DNA from 4 places in the Roseibium sp. AWQ4_254 genome. Region 4 is predicted to be linked to each of the others. Evidence: riboswitches for the same ligand, from Rfam matches in the RefSeq annotation. Region 4 holds a riboswitch; each other region holds the start of a gene.
The links. A riboswitch is a leader RNA that binds a small molecule or an ion and turns the genes downstream of it on or off. The one in region 4 is predicted to bind cobalamin.

Region 1 (5,790 bases), on a different contig from region 4:
CAGCGGCGTCGGCGTGTGGGCAAGGCCCGCCTTGGAAACGGCAAAGGCGGTCGCGTTCAGCACCACATCGGGGGCGGCCTGATCAAACAGGTGCTCCAGCACGGCAACGGCTTCCGCATCCTTCAAGCTGGAGACAAAAACCGGCAACACATTGAGGCCTTCCGCCTCGAGCGCTGTGACAAGCGCATCAACCGGCGCGGTCTGCGCACCTTGCACCAGCGCCCGGTAGAAGGTGATGGCCGCCACCTGGCTCCCCGGATCACGCCAGAGCGCCTTGATAGCAGCCAGATCCGGAGCAGACTGGCCTTTGAGATAGAGACCGGCCCGGGGCAGCGGCACGGGCTGGGGCGGCTCCTCCCCAGCCCCGATAAGGTGGGCCGCATAGGCCAGCGCATTGGCGTAGTTGGCAGCGCCCCCTTCCACACAATAGCGCCAGATCCGGCGGGCCTCTTCCACAGGCCGGGTGGAGCGGGCCGCCAGATCCGCATCCCACTTGTCGTCCCCCGGCAGGACAATGAGATCCAGCGCGGCGGCCCGGGCTTCTTCCTCAAACCGTTCCAGTCCGTAGCGCCAGTATTCAATGCCGCCCAGAAGCCTCAAAATCACCAGTTTGGAGCCGCGCACCGTCTGTTCGGCATAAAGATCTGCCGAATAGGGGTGGGTCAACGCCATCAGATTGGCCAGGCGCAAACTGGCGCGGTCTCTTCCAAGTCCCGCATGGGCCGCGGCAAGGCCGCCAAGTTCCGTATCTGCAGCCGACAGGAACAGAATATCGGCCGGCGCCTGCCCCAGATCGACAGCATCGCCGCCGTCATCGATCCGGCGTGTCTGGCTGGCAAGAATATGCATGGGCGGGTGGAGCTTTCTTCAGGGTCAACCGGGGCGCCCGCTTCAAGCAGAGCGCCCCAAAACGGGGCCATGTGGCAAGGCTTTTAAGAGCGCCGCTCAAGCGGCTTCGCGGACGCGGCCCAAAAGGCCGCGCACGGCGTCAAGGTCAAAGCCTTTCAGGCCGATGACCACCAGACGGCCTGCGCTTTCCGCCCCCGCTGCAAACCAGGTCTCCACCCGGGGGCCCACCGCCTGCACCATAGCGGGCGCTGCCTTGCCATGGATCCGGACCGCACCCTTGATCCTGAAGACACCTTTCAAGGCCATGGCCTCCAGCACCCTGGCTTCAAGAGAGGCGAGACTGTCAAATTCCGGGCAGTCGAACACATGGCTTTCAAAATCATCATGGTGGTGATGGTCATGTTGGTGATCATGGTGATGATCATCCCCGCCATGGGACGGCGCATCGTCATGGTGATGATGGTGATGCTCATGGCGGGCGCCCATATCGTCTTCGGCAGCGGACTGACGCCCGAGCAGGACCTCGATCGGCAAGGTGCCCTTTTCCGAGGCAATCACCTGAACCGCCGGGCGGATATCTGCCCCAATCCGGCTTTCAACCGCTTTCAGCGCCGCGTCCGCAACAAGATCCGCCTTGTTCAGAACCACCAGATCGGCGCAGCGCAGCTGGTCGTGAAACAGTTCTTCCACCGGGCTGTCATGGTCCAGCGCCTCATCCGCCGCGCGCTGCGCCTCAAGCGCGGCTTCATCCAGCGCAATCCGGCCCTCGGCCAGCGCAGCGGCGTCCAGCACCGTCACGACGCCGTCGACCGTCACTCTTGTTTTGACACTTGGCCAGGAAAAGGCGCGCACAAGCGGCTGTGGCAGCGCCAGCCCGGACGTTTCAATGACAATATGCTCCGGCGGAGTATCCCGGCCGAGCAGCATTTCCATGGTCGGCAGGAAGTCATCGGCCACCGTGCAGCAAATGCAACCATTGGTCAGCTCGACCACCTCTTCCGCCGCGCAGTCCGGATCAGCGCAGCCATTCACAAGCGACCCGTCAAAGCCCATATCCCCGAACTCATTGACAATCAGCGCGATTTTCTTGCCGTTGGCATTTTGCAGGAGATTGCGGATCAAGGTGGTTTTGCCCGCCCCCAGAAAGCCCGTCACAATTGTCGCCGGGATCTTCTGCCCCGGTGTTTGAAGGGTCTGTGTCATATTGCTCTGTGTCATAGGGTAATGTCCGGTTGGTTGGCGGGTTTCAGCAAAAGGGGCAGTCCGGCCGCCACCAGCACGACCTGGGCACAGACCCTGGCCATGTCCTGATTGAGCCGTCCTTGCGCATCCCGGAACGCTCTGGACAGTTGATTGTCCGGCACGATGCCCTGGCCGACTTCATTGGAAACAAAGACGACCGGGCCCGGCAGTCCCTCAACCGTCCTGCACAGCGCGTCCGTCTCGGCAGCGGCATCCTTGTCCGCAAAGGTCAGGTTGGAGAGCCAGAGGGTCAGGCAATCGACCAGCACCACCCGGCCCGGTTGGCAGGTGTCTTCAAGCACACGTTTGAGGTCGGTCTGTTCTTCAATCGTGTGCCAGCCCGCGCCGCGCTGTTGCCGGTGAGCGGCAATACGGTCCGCCATTTCGGCGTCAAAGGCCGCGCCGGTGGCCACATAGATTTTTTCAAGGCCGGAGGTGACCGCAAGCTGTTCGGCAAAGCGGCTTTTCCCGGAGCGGGCACCGCCAAAAACAAGCGTGGACCTTGGTCCGGTAGCTGCACTCACATCTGTCTCCCGGCCGTCCACCCGACAGCGTTCTGGGTTGCTGGATCAACGGCCGGTCTCCTGGCTCACGGTGTCTGGCCTCCCGCACCCCTTCCCGGCCCTCTCCGGCCAGTGGTTCTTGTGCGCTCGTTCACCGTTTACAGTTGCGGGGGCAGCTCCGGAATGGCGCCAGAGGCGATGCACCGGATTCCCGTTTCATCCGGATCAGCAAGCCCGATCCGGAACCGTTTCAACCTTTCGTACCTGCATTCCCGGTATGTGACAAGCAGATAACCAGGCAGCGCCCCTTGCCCAATTGAGCTATGGCTCCCGCATCGCCTGGCCGGGGCTCCGCGCAAGGGGAGCAGCTCCAGCCGGTCTTGAGGCTAAATCCGCCCGGGTTTTCACCAGGACCGTCCCTTTCTACCTTTCTGGAATCCTTACGGTTTTCCACATGCTGGATAAAAAAATGACAGCGGGATGAAAAAAACGCGATCGAGGGCTTGGCAAACGGATCATGCCTTTGTTATACGCATCTCCATCGACGGGGCAGCGACGCAGCGGCCCCGAGCGTGGTGATCCCCAGTAGCTCAGTTGGTAGAGCAAGCGACTGTTAATCGCTGGGTCGCTGGTTCGAGTCCGGCCTGGGGAGCCATCACCACTTTTGTCTCTCTTAAAAATTCAGTCATCCTGAACGGGGCTGCGGCCGGCCCGGCGCGAACCTTATGTGCTACGCCGATGACGGCGCCACACATGTGCCCTGCCCTTACGGCCTGACGCCGATTTATTTTCAGGCATCCCGCCCCAAGCAATTGCGCGGCCAGTGTTTGGGTGTCATGAAGGCGCCATCAGGCGGGAGGTATCATCTGAGCCCCTCCCTCCGGCCTTCCTCCTTTCCCGAACCGGCAATGGTGACACATGGACATTCAGAAAGTTGGCGTGATTGGCGCTGGAACGATGGGCAATGGCATTGCGCAGACCTTTGCGATGGCCGGGCTCCAAGTGATCATGCAGGATATTTCCGAGGCGTCGCTGGAGCACGGCAAGGGCACCATCGGCCACAGCCTGTCCCGGCTGCAGGCGAAAGAGAAAATCTCGGCGGACGAGGCCGCAAACTCTCTGGCACGCGTGACCACAACGACTGATGTGACTGCCCTTTCGAGCTGTCAGCTGGTGGTCGAGGCAATTGTGGAGAATATCGGCATCAAATCCAAGGTAATTTCCCAGCTCGACGAAATTTGCGGGCCGGAGACGATCATTGCCTCCAACACCTCCTCCATCTCCCTGACCCGGCTCGCGGCGGCCTCCAAACATCCCGAACGGGTCATCGGCATGCATTTCTTCAACCCGGTTCCGGTGATGAAGCTGGTGGAGATCATCCGCGCCCTTCAGACCAGCGACGAGACCTGTGAACGGATCACCGCTCTCACCAAGACCATCGGCAAGGCGCCCCGGGTGTCCAAGGACAGCTATGGTTTTGTGGTCAACCGGGTGCTGGTTCCCATGATCAACGAGGGCATCAACTGCGTCTACGAAGGCCTGGCGTCACCGGAAGATGTGGATGGCATGATGACGCTTGGCGCCAACCACCCCATGGGTCCGCTGTCCCTTGGCGATCTGATCGGCCTCGACGTGGTTCTCGACATCATGGAAACCCTTTATGACGGGTTTGACGATCCGAAATACCGCCCGAGCCCGCTTTTGAAACAGATGGTGGATGCGGGCTATCTCGGCCGCAAGACCGGACGGGGCTTTTTCCATTACGAAAAACGCTGAGGAGATCCTCATGTATGTCAGTGTCAGGCGTTACAAGAATGTGCCGGATCTTGCCCGGTTCGTGCGCGATGTGAAGATCGATTTTGTGCCGAAACTGAAAGCCCTGCCCGGCTTTGTCGCCTATTATGCGGTGGAAGAGGACCACGAAGCGGCACTGACCACCATCAGCGTCTTTTCAACCGCCGCCATGGCCGAAGACAGCAATGCGGTTGCCGCCGACTGGGTCAAGGCCCACAATCCGGAGATCACCCTCACCCCCAGCGAGATTGTCGCTGGCGGGCTGTCTGTGGTCGAGCCGCCCATCCGGGGCTGAAACAGAGCTGGGTGTCAGGCAGAAAGGCTCTGCGGCGCGCCGTGGAGCCAGACGGTTTTGACACTCAGATCCGGGCCGAGATGAACGGCATCGGCGGCCCGGCCCTTCACCAGCCGGCCAAGAGGCCGCCCGATCACATCCGCCGGGATGCTGGTTGCCATTTTCAGGGCCGCTTCCAAATCGATTCCGACCGCCCCGGTGAGAAACCGGATCGAGGCGGGCAAATCGATATCGGCCCCTGCGAGCGTGCCGTCTTCCAGCGTGAGGCGGCCATCTTTACGGAAAATCTCCCGGCCGCCCAGTTCAAAACATTCCACATCCGTGCCTGTTTGCGACATGGCATCGGTCACCAGAAAAATCTGCCCCGGTCCGGTTTTAGCCCTCAGCGCAATTTTCAGGGCCACCGGATCCACATGCACCCCATCTGCGATCAGACCGGCATTCAGGGCACCAAGCTCCAGTGCGGCCCCCACCAGTCCCGGATCGCGGTGCTGCAAAGGGCTCATGGCGTTGAAGAGATGGGTGACGCAGCGCGCGCCAGCCTCAACGGCCTTACCTCCCGCTTCAAAGCTCGCATTGCTGTGGCCTAGGCTGACATGAATGCCGGCCGCTGACAGCTGCGCGATCTGCTCCACCGGGACCGTTTCCGGGGCCAGCGTGATCATCAGGCTGGGCAGCTTCGCCGCCGCCTCCAGATACAGCGCCATATCCGCCTGGGTGAGCGGCCGGATCAGGCTGGCATCATGGGCGCCCTTCCTGCCCGCAAAAAGATGCGGTCCCTCCAGATGCAGCCCGTGAAATCCCGGCACGCCCTGCTCCCAGGCCGCAACGGCCAGAGCCACGATCTTGCGGGTCACTTCAGGTGTATCGGTGATCAAGGTGGGCGTGAGCGCCGTTGTGCCCAGAGCCAGATGGGCGGCACAAATGCGGGCAATATCCGCAACGCTGGCCGCCTCGCCCAGCATCAGGCCACCACCGCCATTGACCTGAAGATCGACAAATCCGGGCGACAGAATGCCATCCCCATGGGCATCGATCTGATAGCCCGCCGGGACCTTCTTGTGCGGACAAATGCCTTCAACCACCCCGTCCCGCGTCAGCAGCGCC
Region 2 (5,790 bases), on a different contig from region 4:
ACATTCCCTTCAGCAATATGGGAGAAGCCGACTATGCCGGAATGCTGGCGACCGCTGCGGGCCTGCCAGAGGCTTTTGCCAAGGTCCTGGCCGATTCAGACCGGGGCGCGTCAGAGGGTGATCTCAGCACTCAATCCACCGATCTGGAGACCCTGACCGGCCATCCGGCAACATCTCTTGCCAGCTTCCTGTCAGACAATCTGGCAGCGTTGAAAAGCTCAGACGCCTGACCGGCAACATGGAAACAAGCCGGGGGCCAATCGGCGCCCCGGCCCTGTTTGAAGACGCGCGTGTCAGCCCCGCCCTGCCTTTGAACGCAACAGACAGATGAAGAAAATACCGCCGATCAGGCCCGTCAGGATGCCAATGGGCATGTCTTCCGGCGCCATCAGCGTGCGTGCGGCCATATCCGCCCAGACCAGAAAGATTGCCCCCAGGAGCAGACTGATGGGCAAAACACGGCTGTAATTTCCTCCGACCAGAAACCGGGCGATATGCGGGATCATCAGGCCGACAAAGCCGATAATTCCGGAGAATGCGACCATCACACCCGTGATCAGTGCACCTGCGGTAAACACCACCAGCCGGAACCGGGCGACGGGAATGCCAAGGGTGGACGCTGTCTCATCCCCGATGGTCATGGCATTGAGATCCGCAGCCTTGATCAGCAAGTAGGGCACGGTCAGCACCAGAATGCCCAGGGGAAAAAGCAGATGGCTCCATTGGGCAAGGCCCAGCCCACCCAGCATCCAGAAAACCACCGTGTGCGTGGCTCTCGGATCTCCGAGAAAAATCAAGATGTTGGCAAAGGACATGATAATGAAGGAAACCGCCACCCCGGCCAGCACCAGCCGGTCGGCACTGGTCGCAGAGGCAAAGCGGGTGACGCCCAGCACCACCAGAGTGGCTGCCAGCGCTCCGGCAAACGCCATCAGGGGAACGGTCAAAAGCCCCAGAAACAGCCCCGTGTGCAAAAGCGCCAGAATGGCCCCGGCCGCACCGCCTGAGGAAATGCCCAGAAGATGGGGATCTGCCAGGGGATTGCGGGTCACCGATTGCAGAGCAGCCCCTACAATCGCCAGCCCGGCTCCAACAAAGGCGGCCAGAAGGGTACGCGGCAAGCGGATGTTCCAGACAATCGCCTCCCGGCCTGCCGACCAGGTGACCTCTACCAGGCCGGGCAGCATCTTGTTGGCCACCACACCGAAGACCGTACCGGGGGCAACCGGAACCGCCCCGACGGAGACGGCCAGAACCACCGAGACCAGCAGCACGCCCGCCCCGGCGGCCAGAAGAAGCGCAAAGCCCCCTCTGGAGGCTTTGACCGGGAGTGAGTCTGTGACTGGGTCCTGCGAGGGAGGAGCCGGGCGTTGCAGCAAGGCTCAGTCTCCCCAGAAGGCCGCAGCCAGTTTCTTCACCGCCTTGATGTTGCGCGGGCCCGGCGTTGCTTCCACATATTCCAGCGTCACAAACCGGTCGTTGCGCACCGCATTGATCTGTGCCAGCGCCGGATTGGTTTTCATGAACGCCCGCTTCTGGTCCGCAGTCACATTGCCGTAATTCACGATCACGACCACATCCGGGTTCTTTTCCACCACGGTTTCCCAGTCGACCTTCGCCCAGCTCTTGTCAAAGTCATCCAGAATGTTGACCCCGCCTGCGGCCTCGATCAGTGCAGTCGGCATGGCGTAGCGGCCCGCTGTGAACGGCCGATCTTCTCCACTGTCATAGACAAAAACTTTCAATGTTTTATCTGATCTATTTAAAGTCGATTTGAAGCTTCCCAACTCGGCCTTATATCCGTCCACAAGCTTCTGAGCCCTGTCTTCCACGTCAAAGATCCGGCCCAGATTGAGCAGGTCATTATACATGTCCTCCATGGAGACCTTCGGTTTGTCACCAATATGGATGCAGGATTCCGTCAGTTCATAGACCTTGATACCATAGGGCGTGAGGGTTTCCGGCGTCACCTCGCCGCCCACTTTCATGCCGTAATTCCAGCCGGCAAAGAGGAAATCCGCATCTGCGCCGACCAGCACTTCCTTGGTCGGGTATTTGGCCGCCAGTTCCGGCAGCTTGGCCACGCCCGCGCGCATGTCCTCATCCAGCGTCTTCCAGCCGGAAATGCCCGTATACCCGGCCATGCGGTCGCGCAGGCCCAAAACCAGCATCATTTCAGTCAGATTGACATCATGGGAGACCGCCGCCTTCGGTGGATGGTCAAACGTCACATCCCGGTCGCAGCTGCGGACAGTGGTTTCGGCAAATGCCTGGGCGGAAAACAGCGAGGCGGCAAGACACAGGGCCAGTCGTTTCATGAAGAACTCCAGAGTTTCAAAGGTGAAAAGTCAGATGCGGCTCATTGCCCGGCACCAGCTTCTGGCGCTGCGCCTGAACGCAATAGGCTTGTTCGATATGGGTCGGGGTCAGCACTTGTTCGGGCAGACCAAAGGCAACAGCACTGCCCTTGTGCAATAACAGAACCCGGTCGCAGACCCGCCCGGCAAGATTCAGATCATGCAGGCTTGTGACAATGGTGATGTTGAGACTGCCGATCAGGGCAACGATCTCTAGCTGATGGCGGATGTCGAGATGGTTTGTCGGCTCATCCAGTACAAGCAGCTGCGGCTCCTGGGCCAAGGCCCTTGCCACCATCACCCGCTGGCGCTCCCCCCCGGACAAGGTCCCGAAAGATCTGGAGGCAAGAGGCGAAAGCCCCATGCGTTCTAGAGACGCCCCGGTGATCTCCCGGTCCCGTTTTCCGGCAGCGGCAAAGCCGCTGCCATGGGGCCTGCGGCCGAGCGAGACGATTTCGTGGACGCTCAAGGCAAAATCAGTCGGCTGCTCCTGAAGAACAGCAGCCACTTTGCGCGCGGTCTGCCGGGCAGACAGTTTCCACAGATCAGCCCCATCGAGCAGGATCATGCCGGAGCTCGGCCTGTGAAACCGATATAACAGCCGCAGCAAGGTCGACTTGCCAGCCCCATTGGCCCCGGCAATTCCAAGCACCTGCCCCGGCGCCAGATCGAAACTGACCGATCTAAGAATGGTCGTGCCCTGCCCGGTGGCCCAGCTGGCTTCTTTCACGGAAAGCGACGCGCCCGTCATAGCTGGCCCCCCATGGCAGCTCCGCCGTTTCGGGCAGCTTCACAGGCTAAACAGAGGAACTGCCTGCCAGCGCCGCGCGGCTTGCCCGGCCGCGTGCCGGAATTGAACCAGCCATCCAGCGGCTCCCGGTACTGGTTAGCAAAGGCAACAAGATCCCCGATATCCGGCTGCGGATCGATGTCCCCGAAAAAACAGGCTGCTTTGTCCCTGACGCTGAAGGCAACCTTGCCGGGCCGGTCGCAGCCCGCCATAAAGGCCAGGCCGGACAGATCAAACTCCGGAATTTTTCCAGACGCAGCCTCTCCGGTCTGCCCAATCGGCAATGAATGCAGAAGCTGCGTGATCAGCTCCGGCCCGGGGCGGCCATCCGGCCCTCCCGATTGTTCTGGAAGGCCTTGCGTGGTCCGGAGGCCCGGCTGCCCCTGCTTCATGTGCCCCTGCTCTGCGCTAACAGCTTGTGTGCCGGCACACGGACGCATGCGGGCAGGTCAAGCCGAGATGAAATTTGTAATGTTATTACATTACGATCTTCGGACGGCGCAAGCAGCTTTTCCTGTCCGTTCGCACAGGTGGCCCGCCCGGTGCGGCTGCTCGAGGCACAGACCAGCCCAGGCGGATCTCCGCAGGGGTCACAGGTTTGGAAACGTCTCCGGCTCATATCGCCCTCCGCGACCAAACGGGGCTTTCAAGAACCGAATGTCCGGCCAGGCCGGGATCATATGTGATGCCATGTCATCCGCTCCTCCGGAACACCCCGTCCGGGTTGAAGTTATGGGTGATATGGCAGGTCTCCTGACTTGCGGGTCGCTGCGCACCTGAACCTTCCCGGGCATCCCCAGTGGTGTTGTCAGGTTTGCTCTCCGCTCACAGTTGCGGGGGCAGTCACGGACTTGGTGCCTGTTGGCTACGCCGCACCGTGTTCCCTTTTAATCCCGATCCGTCTCCGGATACGAGAACCATCCCTTTGTGTGTGTCGAATTCCGAAGCGCCTGTCAATAGTTAACACAAAAAGTTGTAACTCGAAATAATACACTTAAAACAAAAGCAACCCTAAGATTCCAATCAAAAATTTATACATCCAAAGAATTTTTGAATGCCGGTTGATAATATCAATCAAAACAATATCATTAACCTTACAGTATTTATCGAAAAATAAGCAGAAACAAGATTCACAACCGAGAGATAGTATTGTGTTTCTACGGCTGACAATAGCATTTCTTCTGATCTCCGCTTTCAGCGCCGCTCCGGTATGGGCGGATGCAAAGTCCATCCTGATCATCACCTGGCGCGGCACCACTGAGGCGGAGGACGGCTTTGTCCGCAAGCTTGAAACCTTGGGGGTTGACGCTGACTTTGAATATTTCGATGCCCGCAGAAGTGAGGATGAGCTGGCCCGGTTTCTGCGCGACAATCTGGACCATCTGAAATCAAAGGACCTGATCTACACATTCGGGACAACCGCAAGCCTGACCGTTCAAAATTTCGGTGCAGGCGGCGTGCCTCATGTCTTCAATATTGTGGCTGATCCGGTTGGCGCAGGACTGGTGCTCTCCCTGGACCAGCCTCCGGACGGACTGACCGGTGTGAAGATGTCTCTGTCCCCGGACACCAATCTGGATTTGCTGCGCAAGATCTACAGTTTTTCGTCCGTTGCCATCCTGTTCGATCCCCGCGAACCCAATGCGATTGCCGAAACGGACCGGCTGACCCAAGCCGCCGAAGCGCTTGGCATCAAGGCGGTGCGCCTGCGGTTTTCGCCCGATGCAGATGAGAAGGACCTGCAGATCGCGGCCCTGAAACCGCAGCTCCGATCCGTCGGCGCCCTTTATGTGACAGCCTCTTCATCTTTTGCTGCACATGCCGAAGCGATCGCAGAGCTCGTCCCGCCTGATCTGGTCAGTATCGGCTCCTCAACCGCCTATGTGACAGAAGGGATAATGCTGGCCTTCGGGACGGAATACCGGGAACGGGGAGAAGCTGCGGCGCGAATGGCCGCAAAAATTCTTCTTGAAAAGGTTCCCCCGGGTAGTTTGCCGGTCAGTGAAGTGCACGCCAGCGAAGCAACACTCTATATCAAGGCGGGCAGCCCGGCTCTGGACAAGCTGAACCTGGACAAGGTGCGCAACCGGATCGTCTACAAATAGGGCCTTCCTGTCTCTGGCCGGCAGGAAATCCCATCTTGCCATGACCGCTCAAAAATCCTACCTGCTTGGCCATGACCAAAAGCACTTTGCCTCCCCGCGCCGAAGCGCGCCCCGTCACCCTTGAAACCCACGGCATTTCCCGGCAGGACGACTTTGGTTGGCTGCGGGCGGACAATTGGCAAGAGGTCATGCGTGACCCGGCCGTGCTGGACGCTGACATCCGGGCCTATCTGGAGGCTGAAAACGCCTACCAGGAGGAAGCCATGGCCACCACCAGCGCGCTTCAGGAGACGCTCTTTGCAGAGATGCGTGGCCGCATCAAGGAAGATGACAGCTCCGTGCCCGCCCCGGACGGACCTTATGCCTATGGCATGAAGTATGAGACCGGCGGCCAGCAGCCGATCTTCTTCCGCACCCGGCGGGAGGGCGGCGAGGAAACGATCCTGCTGCATGGCGACAAGGAAGCGGACGGCAAGGCCTATTTCCGCATTGGCGGGGCCAGCCAGTCGCCGGACCACACCCTGCTGGCATGGGCCTA
Region 3 (5,790 bases), on a different contig from region 4:
GGATCTACGCGCCTGTCCACCAGACACTGTCATGTGTCGTGCGGGAAGCATCCCGGGATCGGGCTTTCCTGTTCCTCAAGGCCCGCCAAGACGAAAACCGTTTGCAGCCTGCCATCCGCGCACGCCGAATGAAACCGCCCCAGCGCTGGACAAAGAGTGGGGCTCCGGTCGAGCCGGGGACGACCTGCGGAGGACACATCAATATTAGCAGAAAGCCAAATCTCCGCCGCCGGGCACCGTACAAAAGAGGCTGCGCGGCGTCAGGAACCCGGACCTCTGTTTGACCGCATCTGGCATGCTACAGACCAGATGCTCGCCTTTGCGCGCGCAGACAGACTTCCGTTTTCCCTGAGTGTGTCTGAAACAAAGCGATAGCGGACGCATGGGCCTCGGAATATCTTCCGTTTGAGCTAACCGTTTGCTATGTCCTCATCATGGCCAGTTTGATCACCCTGTCGGGTCTGCCCGGCGTCGGCAAGACCACCGTGGCCCGGGCTCTGGCCCGACGTATCAAGGCCGTACACCTGCGTGTTGATTCCCTTGAAACAGCGATTGAAACCAGCTGTCTGGACATTCAAGAGGCCGGGGACGCGGGCTATCTCGCCCTTGCTGCCGTGGCCAAGGACAATCTGTCCTGCGGTCTCGACGTGATTGCGGATACAGTGAATTCCCTCGCCGTCACCCGGAACCTGTTTGCCGATTGCAGTGCTTCTTGCGGGGCCGATCTTGTCCTGGTGGAACTGGTCTGCTCCGACCGGGCCGAACACCGCAGGCGGGTGGAAAGCCGCAAAAGCGATCTTCCCGGACACACAGTGCCCACATGGCAGGACGTGGCTGGGCGCTTCTTCGCCCATTGGGAGGAGGAACACCGTGTGCGGCTTGATACATCCGTGCAATCACCGGAGGATTGCGTGGATATCATCCAGAAAGCCTTGCGCAACGTTTAAACCGGGTCTTTGTCTTTCCCGCCTCTGTCCTTTTTGAAACACCGCGCTTTCATCTCTCAAACGATAGCGACTTGGTCTGAGAGGGGGCTCCTCTTTCGGAACGGGCCGCTGTCCCACCCCAAGAGGAAGACCTTTTGGGCCACCGGCCTATGACACCAGCCCCGCCACGGCCCCCGTTGCCGTCGCTGCCTCATCTCCCACCTTGACTCCTGCCCATGAAAGTCAGATATTTCTGTTATGACAGAAATATCTGATAAAACCGCAAAAGCGCAATTCATCCTCTATTGGGGGGATATGGGCAGCCAGTGGGGGGTCAACCGCTCCGTGGCCCAGATCCATGCCCTGCTTTATCTCAGCACCGATCCGCTGAATGCGGAACAGATTTCCGAGGAGTTGGGCATTGCACGCTCGAATGTCTCCAACTCGTTGAAGGAGCTGGCCGGCTGGCGGCTGATCAAGAGGGTTCCGGTCGCAGGTGACCGGCGCGAGCATTTTGTTGCCGAAACCGATGTCTGGGAAATGGCCCTGCTGATTGCCAAAGGCCGCAAGGAACGGGAGATCGATCCGGCGATCCGGGCCATCGACATGTGCGCCAGCCAGGCCAGGACCGAGCCCGGCCTGAATCCGGAAGTTCTGGGGCGTATACAGGCGATGCAAGAGTTTCTGGCAACGGCTGACAGCTGGTCGGCGCAGATGCTGGGCGTGCCGAAATCAAACCTCGCCGCCCTCATGAAACTGGGCACCAAGGTCCTGTCCCTGGCGAAGATCAGTGGCCGCAAGGCCGGATAAGAGACAGGAGCCAGCAGATGCCAGTTCCCCCTGTCCCCGTCGCTCTCCGGGTCCTCATGGCGCCAGCCCTTCGGGCCAAAGGCCCTCCGGGAAACAAGGCCAAGTCCTGAACCTGTCGCCAGAACCAGAACCAGAACCAGAACCAGAACCGGCTGAGGACAAGTCGAAAAATTTTTGTCTATTAATTTCTCTTTATACAGAAACAACAAACCTAACAGGAAAGGGTGTATCATGCAGATCCCAACGAGCCCTCCACCACCCGCAGCCCGTCTTTGCGCCCCCCGGCGCCCGCCTCCTGGCGGGACCGGACAGCAGGCCGATCTGCGCTTTCGCAAATTGCTGGGCGAAACCGCCTGGGCCAGCCTGTCCCCCGCCATCCGCCGCCGCTTCGGCAAACGGCTGCGCGGCGGGGCCAGCACAGTCTATCAAGGCCAGGTGGTTGCCATGCGCAGGAGCCGGGCCGGAGCCTGCCTCTCCCAGCTGGCACGGCTGGTGGGCGCCCCGCTGCCCCATGACCTGAGCTGCCTTAACCAGCCCGCCGTCGTCTCCGTCACGGAGGACTGTGCCGGAGACGGCCAGTTCTGGCTGCGCCAATATGGCCGGGCGCGCGGGTTTCCGCAGGTCATTCACAGCTCCAAGCGCTTCGCCGGTCCAACCGGCCTGGAAGAATATATCGGCTGCGGCATCGGCATGGCCTTGCGCGTCAGCGCCCGCCCCAACGCTTTGGTCTTCACGAGCGACCACTATTTCCTGCAAGCTGGAAGCGTCCGGCTGCGGCTGCCCGCCTGGCTGAGCCCGGGCGCGCTTGCCATCACCCACCGGGACCTTGGCGGCGGCCGTTTCCTGTTTTCCCTCGCCTTGACCCACAGCCTTTTGGGCGACCTGGTTCACCAGGACGCGATCTTCGCAGACATGGAGGACTAATCATGGACACACCCCTTCTGTGGAGCCTGATTGCGCTGCAAATTGCCCTGGGGCTCTCTGGCACAACATCTTGACGGTCCCGGCCCCGTATCCGGCAGACGCCCCAACGACTGACCATCAGTCAGAGCAGCACCAACAATTGTCCACCGGTTTTGCAACGGGGTCCGTCCTCCGGTTTCCGCTGCTGATCCGGCCCAAAACAGCGTCCCGGTCCATTCTGCCTCTGATTTGAGCAAAATCCCGAACCACCTACAGATTGACACCAGAACTCACTTACCTACTGTATCTAGTGTTCAGGGCCCGGCGATTCTTTTGCATTGCCGGCTAAGAGGGAAACCGGTGCGCAGGCAGATGCAAACCCGGTGCTGCCCCCGCAACTGTGAACAGGAAGCTGGGATCCAGACGCCACTGGAGATCTCCGGGAAGGCGGATCAAACCGGCATTGACCTGTGAGCCAGGAGACCTGCCTTGAATGTAAAAACGCTAACGGACGGCGGGTCCGCGGGGCGGGATGACCATGTGCCTCGGCACAGGCCCTTCTTGCGCGCTGCCGTTCCCATGAAAAAACCGACTCGGGGTGCAAGAAACAATGACCATCACCGTTTACAGCAAGCCGTCCTGTGTGCAATGCAACGCCACCTACCGTGCGCTCGACAAAAAGGGCGTCGACTACACCATTATCGACCTGAGCGAAGACAGCGAAGCGTTCGAGCACGTTCAGTCCCTCGGTTATCAGCAGGTGCCGGTTGTTGAAGCCATGGGCGACCACTGGGCCGGGTTCCGCCCGGACAAGATTGCAGCGCTCAGCTAAACCTCCGGCGGCTTTGATCCAATGGGAACGCTTGTCTATTTCTCAAGCGCCTCCGGCAACACCCACCGCTTTATCGAACGGCTCGGTGCGCCCGCCCTGCGCATTCCCCGCAATGCGTCCGCAGCGCTTCCAGACGTCGCCGGGCCCTTCGTCCTCGTCCTTCCGACTTATGCGGATGGGGAAGGACGCGGGGCCGTTCCAAAGCAGGTGATCCGGTTCCTGAATGATGCGCCCACGCGCGCGCTCCTCAAGGGGGTGATTGCTTCCGGCAATCGCAACTTTGGGTCTTTTTTCGCCTATGCAGGGCAAGTCGTGTCGAAAAAATGCGGCGTACCGGTGCTCTACCGCTTCGAGCTGGCCGGAACCGACACGGACCTTGCTCGCGTTGACCACGGGATGACGAAATTTTGGCAACAGATGTCCTAGACCGGCCTGCCCAGCAGGCTGCTGCCGTTGACTACCACGCCTTCAATGCCATGCTGAACCTTTATGACAGCGGCGGGCAGATCCAGTTTGATGCGGACCGGCAAGCGGCCCGGCAGTATTTCCTGCAGCATGTGAACCAGAACACCGTGTTCTTCCATTCGCTGGAAGAAAAGCTCGGTTATCTGGTACGAGAAGGCTATTATGAGCAGGAAGTTCTGGACCGGTACGACGCGGCCTTCGTCAAGTCCGTGTTCGAGGCGGCCTATGCCCGCAAATTCCGGTTTCCAACCTTTTTGGGCGCCTTCAAGTATTACACCAGCTACACGCTGAAGACCTTTGACGGCAAGCGCTACCTGGAGCGGTTCGAGGACCGGGTGGTGATGGTGGCCCTGACCCTGGCCGACGGCGATGAAAACCTGGCCATGCGGCTGATGGACGAGATCCTGTCTGGCCGCTTCCAGCCGGCGACCCCGACCTTCCTGAATGCGGGCAAGCAGCAGCGCGGCGAGCTCATCTCCTGCTTCCTGCTGCGCCTTGAAGACAACATGGAATCCATCGGCCGCGGCATCAATTCCGCGCTGCAGCTGTCCAAGCGCGGCGGCGGGGTCGCCCTGCTTCTGACCAATATCCGCGAAGCCGGCGCCCCGATCAAAGGCATTGAAAACCAGTCCTCCGGCGTCATTCCGGTGATGAAGCTTCTGGAAGACAGCTTTTCCTATGCCAACCAGCTTGGCGCGCGCCAGGGCGCGGGGGCGGTCTATCTGAACGCCCACCATCCGGACATCCTGCGCTTTCTCGACACCAAGCGGGAAAACGCGGACGAGAAGATCCGCATCAAGACCCTCTCCCTCGGGGTCGTGATCCCGGACATCACCTTCGAACTCGCCAAGCAGGACGAGGACATGTACCTGTTCTCGCCCCACGATGTGGAGCGGGTCTATGGCATGCCGTTCTCGCAGATTTCGGTGAGCGAGAAATACCGCGAGATGGTGGACGATCCGCGCATCCGCAAGACCAAGATCCGCGCCCGCAGCTTCTTTCAGACGATTGCGGAAATCCAGTTTGAGAGCGGCTATCCCTATATCCTGTTCGAGGACACCGCCAATCGGGCCAACCCGGTGGACGGGCGCATCAACATGTCGAACCTGTGTTCGGAAATCCTGCAGGTCAACGAGGCGTCCGAGTTCCGGGACGATCTCAGCTATTCCCACCTGGGCACGGATATCTCCTGCAATCTCGGCTCCCTGAACATTGCCAAGGCGATGGATGGCGGCGATCTGGGCGCCACCGTGGAAACGGCCGTGCGCGCGCTGACCGCCGTCTCGGTCATGAGCGCCATTGACAGTGTGCCATCCGTGCGCCGGGGCAATGACGAAAGCCACGCCATCGGCCTCGGCCAGATGAACCTGCACGGCTTTCTGGCCCGCGAAAAGATCCACTACGGCTCTGAAGAAGGGGTCGACTTCACCAATTTCTATTTCTACGCGGTCGCCTATCACTGTATCCGCGCCTCGAACGCGCTGGCACACGAGCGCGGCACAAGCTTCACGGGCTTTGAAAAGAGCCGCTATGCGGACGGCACCTTCTTCGACAAATACATCGACACGGCCTGGGTGCCGGAGACGGACCGGGTCAAGGAGCTGTTCGCGGCCTTCAACATCACCCTGCCGACGCAGGACGACTGGCGCGCCCTGAAAGAAGCCGTCATGACCCACGGCCTTTACAACCGCAACCTTCAGGCCGTTCCACCCACCGGGTCGATCAGCTATATCAACAACGCGACCTCGTCGATCCATCCGATCGTGTCGAAAATCGAGATCCGCAAGGAAGGCAAGATCGGCCGGGTCTACTATCCCGCGCCCTTCATGACCAATGACAATCTCGACTACTATC
Region 4 (5,790 bases):
CCTATGCCCTGGTCCAGGGAACCAGCGTGGCCGCGCCCCTGGTGGCCCGAAGACTGTCCGAAGCCTTCGCAAGATGCACCGATGAACAGGTGCGGCAGGCGGAGGCTGACAACTATCTCTCCATTATCGAGAGCACAGAACTCCAATCTCAAAGTGTGGAAGACACTGCCCGGCTTGGAAAATTTCTTGTTCTTTGAACGAGGAGATATGAAAAAGCTCTGAAAGGCCCGGTTTTGACCGGGCCTTTCGTTTTGTGAGACGGACTTTTCACGCTTTACTCACGCGCATCACAGCAGCGGATATTGTAAATACTACTCTTAACAGAAGGGAAGCCAGACGCGGTTTGGGTTTCATCTTCGGAACAGGGCGAACTACAATTTCAGGTCGTGTTCCGGGTCTTCCTGGGTCAATGGCGGTTCAAACGGGTCCGTTTGAGCCAAAGAACATTGATCAGCTGGAAAAAGCGCGGGCATCTGCAGCGCGGTTTCAGAACCGGCGGACGCCCAAGGGGGAGGGAGGTGATGCGTCTTCCCCCGGCTTGGATGTGACATATCCGGGCCCTGAGGGGCCCGAAGTGAGGAAGCCGGCCCCATCGACCATCCTTGGGCAGGCTCGACGCCTGTCAAAGGCACCGGCTTCCTCAGGTCACGTCAGCACAGAGGCAGCGGTCGGCAAGGGCAGTGGAGGTTGTCATGTACGTTGATATTCTGGAAGCGACGGTTCTGAACAACACGCGCTATGAGAAAGACCCCAACCGGTGTCTCACCTATCATATTCTGGACGACAACCGGGTGCCTTTGACCCAGGAACAGGTCGCCATCGAGTGGTCCGCATCGGGCAAGGGGGAAGACAGCGCCCCAGTCCGCATCCGCCGGTCGCCGCTGCGGGTCTGCGCCGGGGGCGATGCCTGGATCAATGTGGTGATCGAGGTCTCCCGCTACCTGGGCTACAATAGAACCTTTTTCGATATTCTTGAAAATTACTACCACACCGCCAGCACCGCCTGGCCCGAGCAGTCTTTTGACGAAGTGATTGCGAAAAAACCGTTCCGCATTCATGTAGATACAGGCGTTTATGACTATTTTGTCTTTTCCGGCGGGGCCAATGAGCTTCTGGGTGGCTCGGCGCTCACCCGCCTGCTGAAAGACCGCAGCGCGGCGCTCGGATCGGATCGAGCGGAGGATTTCCTCAATCTGGACCGGCTTGACGCAGTGCTGGAGAAGGTCAGACAGGGCTATCACGAGCTTGCCGGCTATGTTTTGAAAAAAGCGCCGCGGACACAAATCCTCGTCCATGGCTATGACTACCCGGTGGCCCATAGCGATGGCCCCTGGTTCGGACGGCCTTTTGTGAAGCGCAATTTCAGGATCGAGGCGGACAAGAAGTTGATCTCCGGTATCCTGCACCTTTTGGTCGACCGGTTTTACACCATGCTTCAGGAGATTGATGCGCTCTATCCGAATGTGACGCTGGTCGACATCCGCAATGTTGTGCGCGGACGCTGGACAGACGAATTTCATCCGGACCTTGAGGCGTCAAAAGACATTGCCGGATTTTACCGTAACGTCATTGACGGCTACCCCATCGTTTAGTGAAAATAGCGCTTAGGACAGATTTGCCCGCCGCGGCCTGACATCAGAACTTTTCTTGACCCGGGCAAATGTGACGACAGCTCAAGGTTCGCGGCACGCTCCACAGGAGCGGGAAACAGTTTTTTAGCGGGACACCGCACCAGACCTTTTTGCTGAATGCCCAGAACAGGCAGGACGCGCCAAACCTTTGATCCAGGACTTTTTTTTAATCTTGTTCAGTGGCGGAGCCTGGCTCCGCCACTTATTTTTTGGCCTTGCCCTGCGAGGCGCATGCCAAAAGTCTCTTGCAGAAAGACGATTGACAAGGCTGCTGGATCAGGGCCAAAAATGCCAGGTCAACGGTTTCCGGCGCCAGATCCTGGCACCGGGATTAAAAGGGAACACGGTGAAGCGTACCCATCAGGGACTAAAGCCGTGGCTGCCCCCGCAACTGTAGGCGGTGAGCTGAAACCGACAAAGCCACTGGCGCAAGCGCGCGCCGGGAAGGCCGGTGGATGCCTTGACCCGCAAGCCAGGAGACCTGCCGCTGATTGTCATGGCCGGCCAGCCGGACCTGACACCGCAACCGGACGCCGGGGTGAGCGTCACGCGGCCAAGCGGCGGGACACCCTCCATCCGCTTTCCGCTTCTTTCCCCGACCGTCCTTTCAGTCGACCAGACCGGGCAATCCGTCCCGGTGGCCCATTGAGAGAGACGTCATATGACACTTCGCAAGCTTGGCCTTGGTGCGCTTTGCGCGGCCACATTGCTGACCCCTTTTGCTGCCCAGGCCCATTTTCAGCTGGCGTATACGCCTGAGGTCAATCTGGACAAAGCCGGGGATGTCCCGGTGAAACTCCTGTTTTGGCATCCGTTCGAAAACGGCCATGTCATGGATATGGCAGAGCCCCTTCAGGTTTATGCCGTGAATCGCGGCCAGAAGATTGACCTGAAGGACAGCCTGAAGCCGATCACCTTTTCCGGGTCGGAAAATGAGGCCGCAGCCTTTGACGTCACGCTTCCGGTTAAACGCAGCGGGGACTATGTGCTCGTTGTGGAACCTGCACCGTACTATGAAGAAAGTGAAGACATCTATATCCAGCAGATCACGAAATCCTACGTGACCAGGAACGAGATCCCGACGGACTGGATGGAGCCGCAAGGGCTTGCGACAGAAATCCTGCCGCTGAACCGGCCGACCAACATTGTGGCCGGTTCCACCTTCTCCGGCCGGGTCCTGTCAGAGGGCAAGCCTGTGGCCGGAGCGGAGATCGAGATTGAGTATATGGCCGCAGAGCCGGACATGGATGCCAACACCCCCACCGCACCAACTGCGTCTCCCCTGCCGGGCGGGGGCATCGTCGCAATCTCCGATGACAACGGCTATTTCACTTTCGGCATCCCGAAGGCCGGGTTCTGGGGATTTGCAGCTCTGGGCTCCGGTCCTGCAAAGGAGCATGAAGGCAAGGAACTCAGCCAGGATGCGGTGATCTGGATCCGCGCCTACGACGTCGACTAGAGCAAAGCGCGTTTCATCGGATTTGCCTTTCGCAGCCTGAAATCAGAGATTTCGACACAAAAGACAACACGAATTGAATCCCGATGAACGCGATAGCTTCTAAAACTCCTGGACATAGCGGAGGGAGACCAATGCATATTGTTGATGGCGCCTTGTCGATGCCGGTTGTTCTGGGCGGTGCAGGGCTTGCGGCCGGGGGCATAGCCCTTGGCCTGCGCGCCCTGCCCATGGAGAAGATCCCGGCGGCAGGGGTGCTGAGTGCGATGTTTTTCGTCGCCTCTCTCATCCATGTGCCGGTCGGTCCCTCCAGTGTCCACCTCATCTTGAATGGTCTGGCCGGGCTTGTTCTCGGCTGGGCAGCTTTTCCCGCCTTGTTTGTCGGCCTCTTGCTGCAAGCTGCCTTTTTCGGTTTTGGCGGGCTCACCGTGCTCGGGGTCAACACGTTGAACATCGCTCTGCCTGCTGTTGCGGTCTACTATCTCTGTGGCCGGGGAGCGGCCAGAGGGACGCCTTTGGTGGCCGCTCTTTGGGGAGGGGCGGGCGGGGCGCTTGCCATTGTTCTGACGACGTTTCTGGTTGGCGCAGCCTTGGCCTTGAGCGGAGAGGAATTCGTTCCGGCCGCCAAACTGGTGTTTTTCGCCCATCTTCCGGTGGTGGCCGTCGAGGGACTTTTGACCGGCTTTGCCGTCTATCTGGCGCGCAGGGTCAAACCGGATCTGTTTTCCGCTCTTCACTCGCCCATCAGGAGGACCCCATGAGACGCGCTGCCATCTTTTTGCTGTCAGGCCTCTTGTTTGCCGGCATGGGCCTGCTCCCGGCTCAGGCCCACAAGGTGATTGCCTCGGTTTTTGCAAACGGGGACGTGATTGAGGGGGAAATCGGGTTTTCGAACGGCGACATGGCCACAGGTGCCCTGGTTGAAGTCTTTGACGAAGATGGCGCCAAACTGGGCGAGGCGATCACTGACAGCGATGGCTTTTTCACCTTCACGCCCAGCAAGCGGGTTGTCCATGTCTTCAAGGCCAATCTCGGGGCCGGTCACATCGCCCAAGTGCGTATGGAGCTGGAAGACCTTCCGGAGATCGGTCAGACGGCAAATACTGGTGGGGGTGAAACGGGGACAGGGCCACAGAAAACACGCCCGGCAGCCCTGCGGCAAACCGCACAGACGGTTGAGGAACAGGCAGGCCAAGCCTCCCTTGCAGCACTTGAAGAAAACCGGGAGCAGTTACGGCAGATGATCCACAAGGAGGTGACACCTTTGAGGCGGGAGATTGCCGCCTACAAGGAAAAGAACGACTTCCAGACCATTCTGGGCGGGATCGGCTACATTGCCGGGCTGTTCGGCCTCTTTTTCTACCTTGCCGCACGGCGCAAGCTGGCTCAGGCGGAGGGGCAGGCCTAGGCATGGGGCACCTCGTTTCCACCGGGGCGCCGGGTCTCGTCCGCTCCAGTCAAGTCCAGGTCAAAACGGGTCTGGACGGGCTGGACCCGCGCACCCGCATTCTGGCGGCTGCCGCCTTTGCGGTTCTGATGGTCAGCCTCAAGAGCCTGGCCGTGCTGCCCCTCGGGTTAGCTGTGGCCATTGCAGGTCTGCTGGTGGCCCGTATTCCGGTCAAGGCAACCTTGCGGCGAATGGCGGCGATGGACGGTTTTGTTGTCTTCATGCTGGTGCTGTTGCCTTTCACGGTTACAGGCTCACCGCTTTTCACTGTGTTCGGATTCGGCTTTTCCCTAGAAGGGCTTGCCCGGGCGGCGGAGATTGCCCTGAAGGCAAATGCCGTCATTCTCATGCTGATGGTGCTTGTGGGAACGCTTGAACCGGTGACCCTTGGTCATGCCCTGAACCGCCTGAAAATGCCACAGACACTGGTCCATCTCCTGATGTTCACCGTGCGCTATATCGACGTGCTGCATCAGGAATACCTGCGCTTGCGCGGGGCGATGAAGGTGCGCTGCTTTCGACTGCAAAACTCGCTGCACACCTATAGATCTGTTGGCTATCTGGTGGGCATGATGCTGGTGCGCTCAGTTGACCGGTCCGAACGCATTCTTGCAGCCATGAAGTGCCGGGGATTTACCGGAGGGCTCCCGTTGCTCGACACGATGCGGTTCACCGGCCGGGACGGCGTGTTCGCTGGGGGCGCAGTCCTGCTGGCGCTCTGTCTCTTGGGCTTGGAGGGAACGATTGGCGCCGCTGCTTGAATTGACTGGCCTCCGGTTTGGCTATCCCGGCCATGCACCTGTTCTCAAAGGCGCGTCCCTGTGCCTGTCAGAAGGGGAACGGCTGGTGATCAGCGGCCACAATGGGGCTGGCAAAAGCACACTGCTGCGCCTGATTGTCGGACTGTTGGTGCCTGAGGCAGGCACTATCCGCGCCTTCGGGAGGCAGTGTGCCACTGAATCGGATTTTCAGGCTGTCCGGCGCAGGGCCGGGTTTGTGTTTCAGGATCCGGACGATCAGCTGTTTTGCCCGACCGTTGCCGAAGACATTGCCTTTGGTCCGCTCAATCTGGGCAAGAGCCGGGCAGAGGCGGCGGACATCGTTGACCGTGTTTTGGCCGAGCTGGATCTTTGCCCGCTAAAAGAGCGCATAACCTACAAGCTGTCGGGCGGCGAAAAACGGCTTGTCAGTCTGGCGACGGTACTGGCCATGTCCCCGGATATTTTGCTGCTGGACGAGCCGACCAATGCCCTGGA

Region 1: linked by a shared signal. The riboswitch ahead of cobU (bifunctional adenosylcobinamide kinase/adenosylcobinamide-phosphate guanylyltransferase) and the one ahead of ACXAIC_RS19075 (DUF4198 domain-containing protein) in region 4 are both predicted to bind cobalamin.
Region 2: linked by a shared signal. The riboswitch ahead of ACXAIC_RS05430 (DUF1636 family protein) and the one ahead of ACXAIC_RS19075 (DUF4198 domain-containing protein) in region 4 are both predicted to bind cobalamin.
Region 3: linked by a shared signal. The riboswitch ahead of nrdH (glutaredoxin-like protein NrdH) and the one ahead of ACXAIC_RS19075 (DUF4198 domain-containing protein) in region 4 are both predicted to bind cobalamin.

Annotation. Positions count from the first base shown of each region.
Region 1 covers NZ_JBSWYH010000002.1:118,359-124,148, forward strand. The annotation lists gene cobN (cobaltochelatase subunit CobN) at 1-849, opposite strand, end outside; gene cobW (cobalamin biosynthesis protein CobW) at 946-2,067, opposite strand; gene cobU (bifunctional adenosylcobinamide kinase/adenosylcobinamide-phosphate guanylyltransferase) at 2,064-2,615, opposite strand; cobalamin riboswitch at 2,649-2,859, opposite strand; tRNA gene ACXAIC_RS02325 (tRNA-Asn) at 3,174-3,249, shown strand; gene ACXAIC_RS02330 (3-hydroxybutyryl-CoA dehydrogenase) at 3,513-4,370, shown strand; gene ACXAIC_RS02335 (hypothetical protein) at 4,381-4,683, shown strand; gene nagA (N-acetylglucosamine-6-phosphate deacetylase) at 4,698-5,790, opposite strand, start outside.
Region 2 covers NZ_JBSWYH010000005.1:122,045-127,834, reverse strand. The annotation lists gene ACXAIC_RS05450 (SDR family oxidoreductase) at 1-230, shown strand, start outside; gene ACXAIC_RS05445 (FecCD family ABC transporter permease) at 294-1,292, opposite strand; gene ACXAIC_RS05440 (ABC transporter substrate-binding protein) at 1,383-2,318, opposite strand; gene ACXAIC_RS05435 (ABC transporter ATP-binding protein) at 2,335-3,108, opposite strand; gene ACXAIC_RS05430 (DUF1636 family protein) at 3,105-3,539, opposite strand; cobalamin riboswitch at 3,874-4,084, opposite strand; gene ACXAIC_RS05425 (ABC transporter substrate binding protein) at 4,299-5,252, shown strand; gene ACXAIC_RS05420 (S9 family peptidase) at 5,324-5,790, shown strand, end outside.
Region 3 covers NZ_JBSWYH010000008.1:100,542-106,331, forward strand. The annotation lists gene ACXAIC_RS08035 (P-loop nucleotide/nucleoside kinase family protein) at 435-947, shown strand; gene ACXAIC_RS08040 (GbsR/MarR family transcriptional regulator) at 1,185-1,736, shown strand; gene ACXAIC_RS08045 (DUF4166 domain-containing protein) at 1,968-2,660, shown strand; cobalamin riboswitch at 2,940-3,145, shown strand; gene nrdH (glutaredoxin-like protein NrdH) at 3,250-3,471, shown strand; gene nrdI (class Ib ribonucleoside-diphosphate reductase assembly flavoprotein NrdI) at 3,493-3,897, shown strand; gene nrdE (class 1b ribonucleoside-diphosphate reductase subunit alpha) at 3,879-5,790, shown strand, end outside.
Region 4 covers NZ_JBSWYH010000026.1:75,190-80,979, forward strand. The annotation lists gene ACXAIC_RS19060 (S8/S53 family peptidase) at 1-197, shown strand, start outside; gene ACXAIC_RS19065 (hypothetical protein) at 693-1,592, shown strand; cobalamin riboswitch at 1,915-2,134, shown strand; gene ACXAIC_RS19070 (hypothetical protein) at 2,092-2,280, shown strand; gene ACXAIC_RS19075 (DUF4198 domain-containing protein) at 2,293-3,090, shown strand; gene cbiM (cobalt transporter CbiM) at 3,222-3,848, shown strand; gene ACXAIC_RS19085 (cobalt ABC transporter permease) at 3,845-4,495, shown strand; gene cbiQ (cobalt ECF transporter T component CbiQ) at 4,498-5,295, shown strand; gene ACXAIC_RS19095 (energy-coupling factor ABC transporter ATP-binding protein) at 5,279-5,790, shown strand, end outside.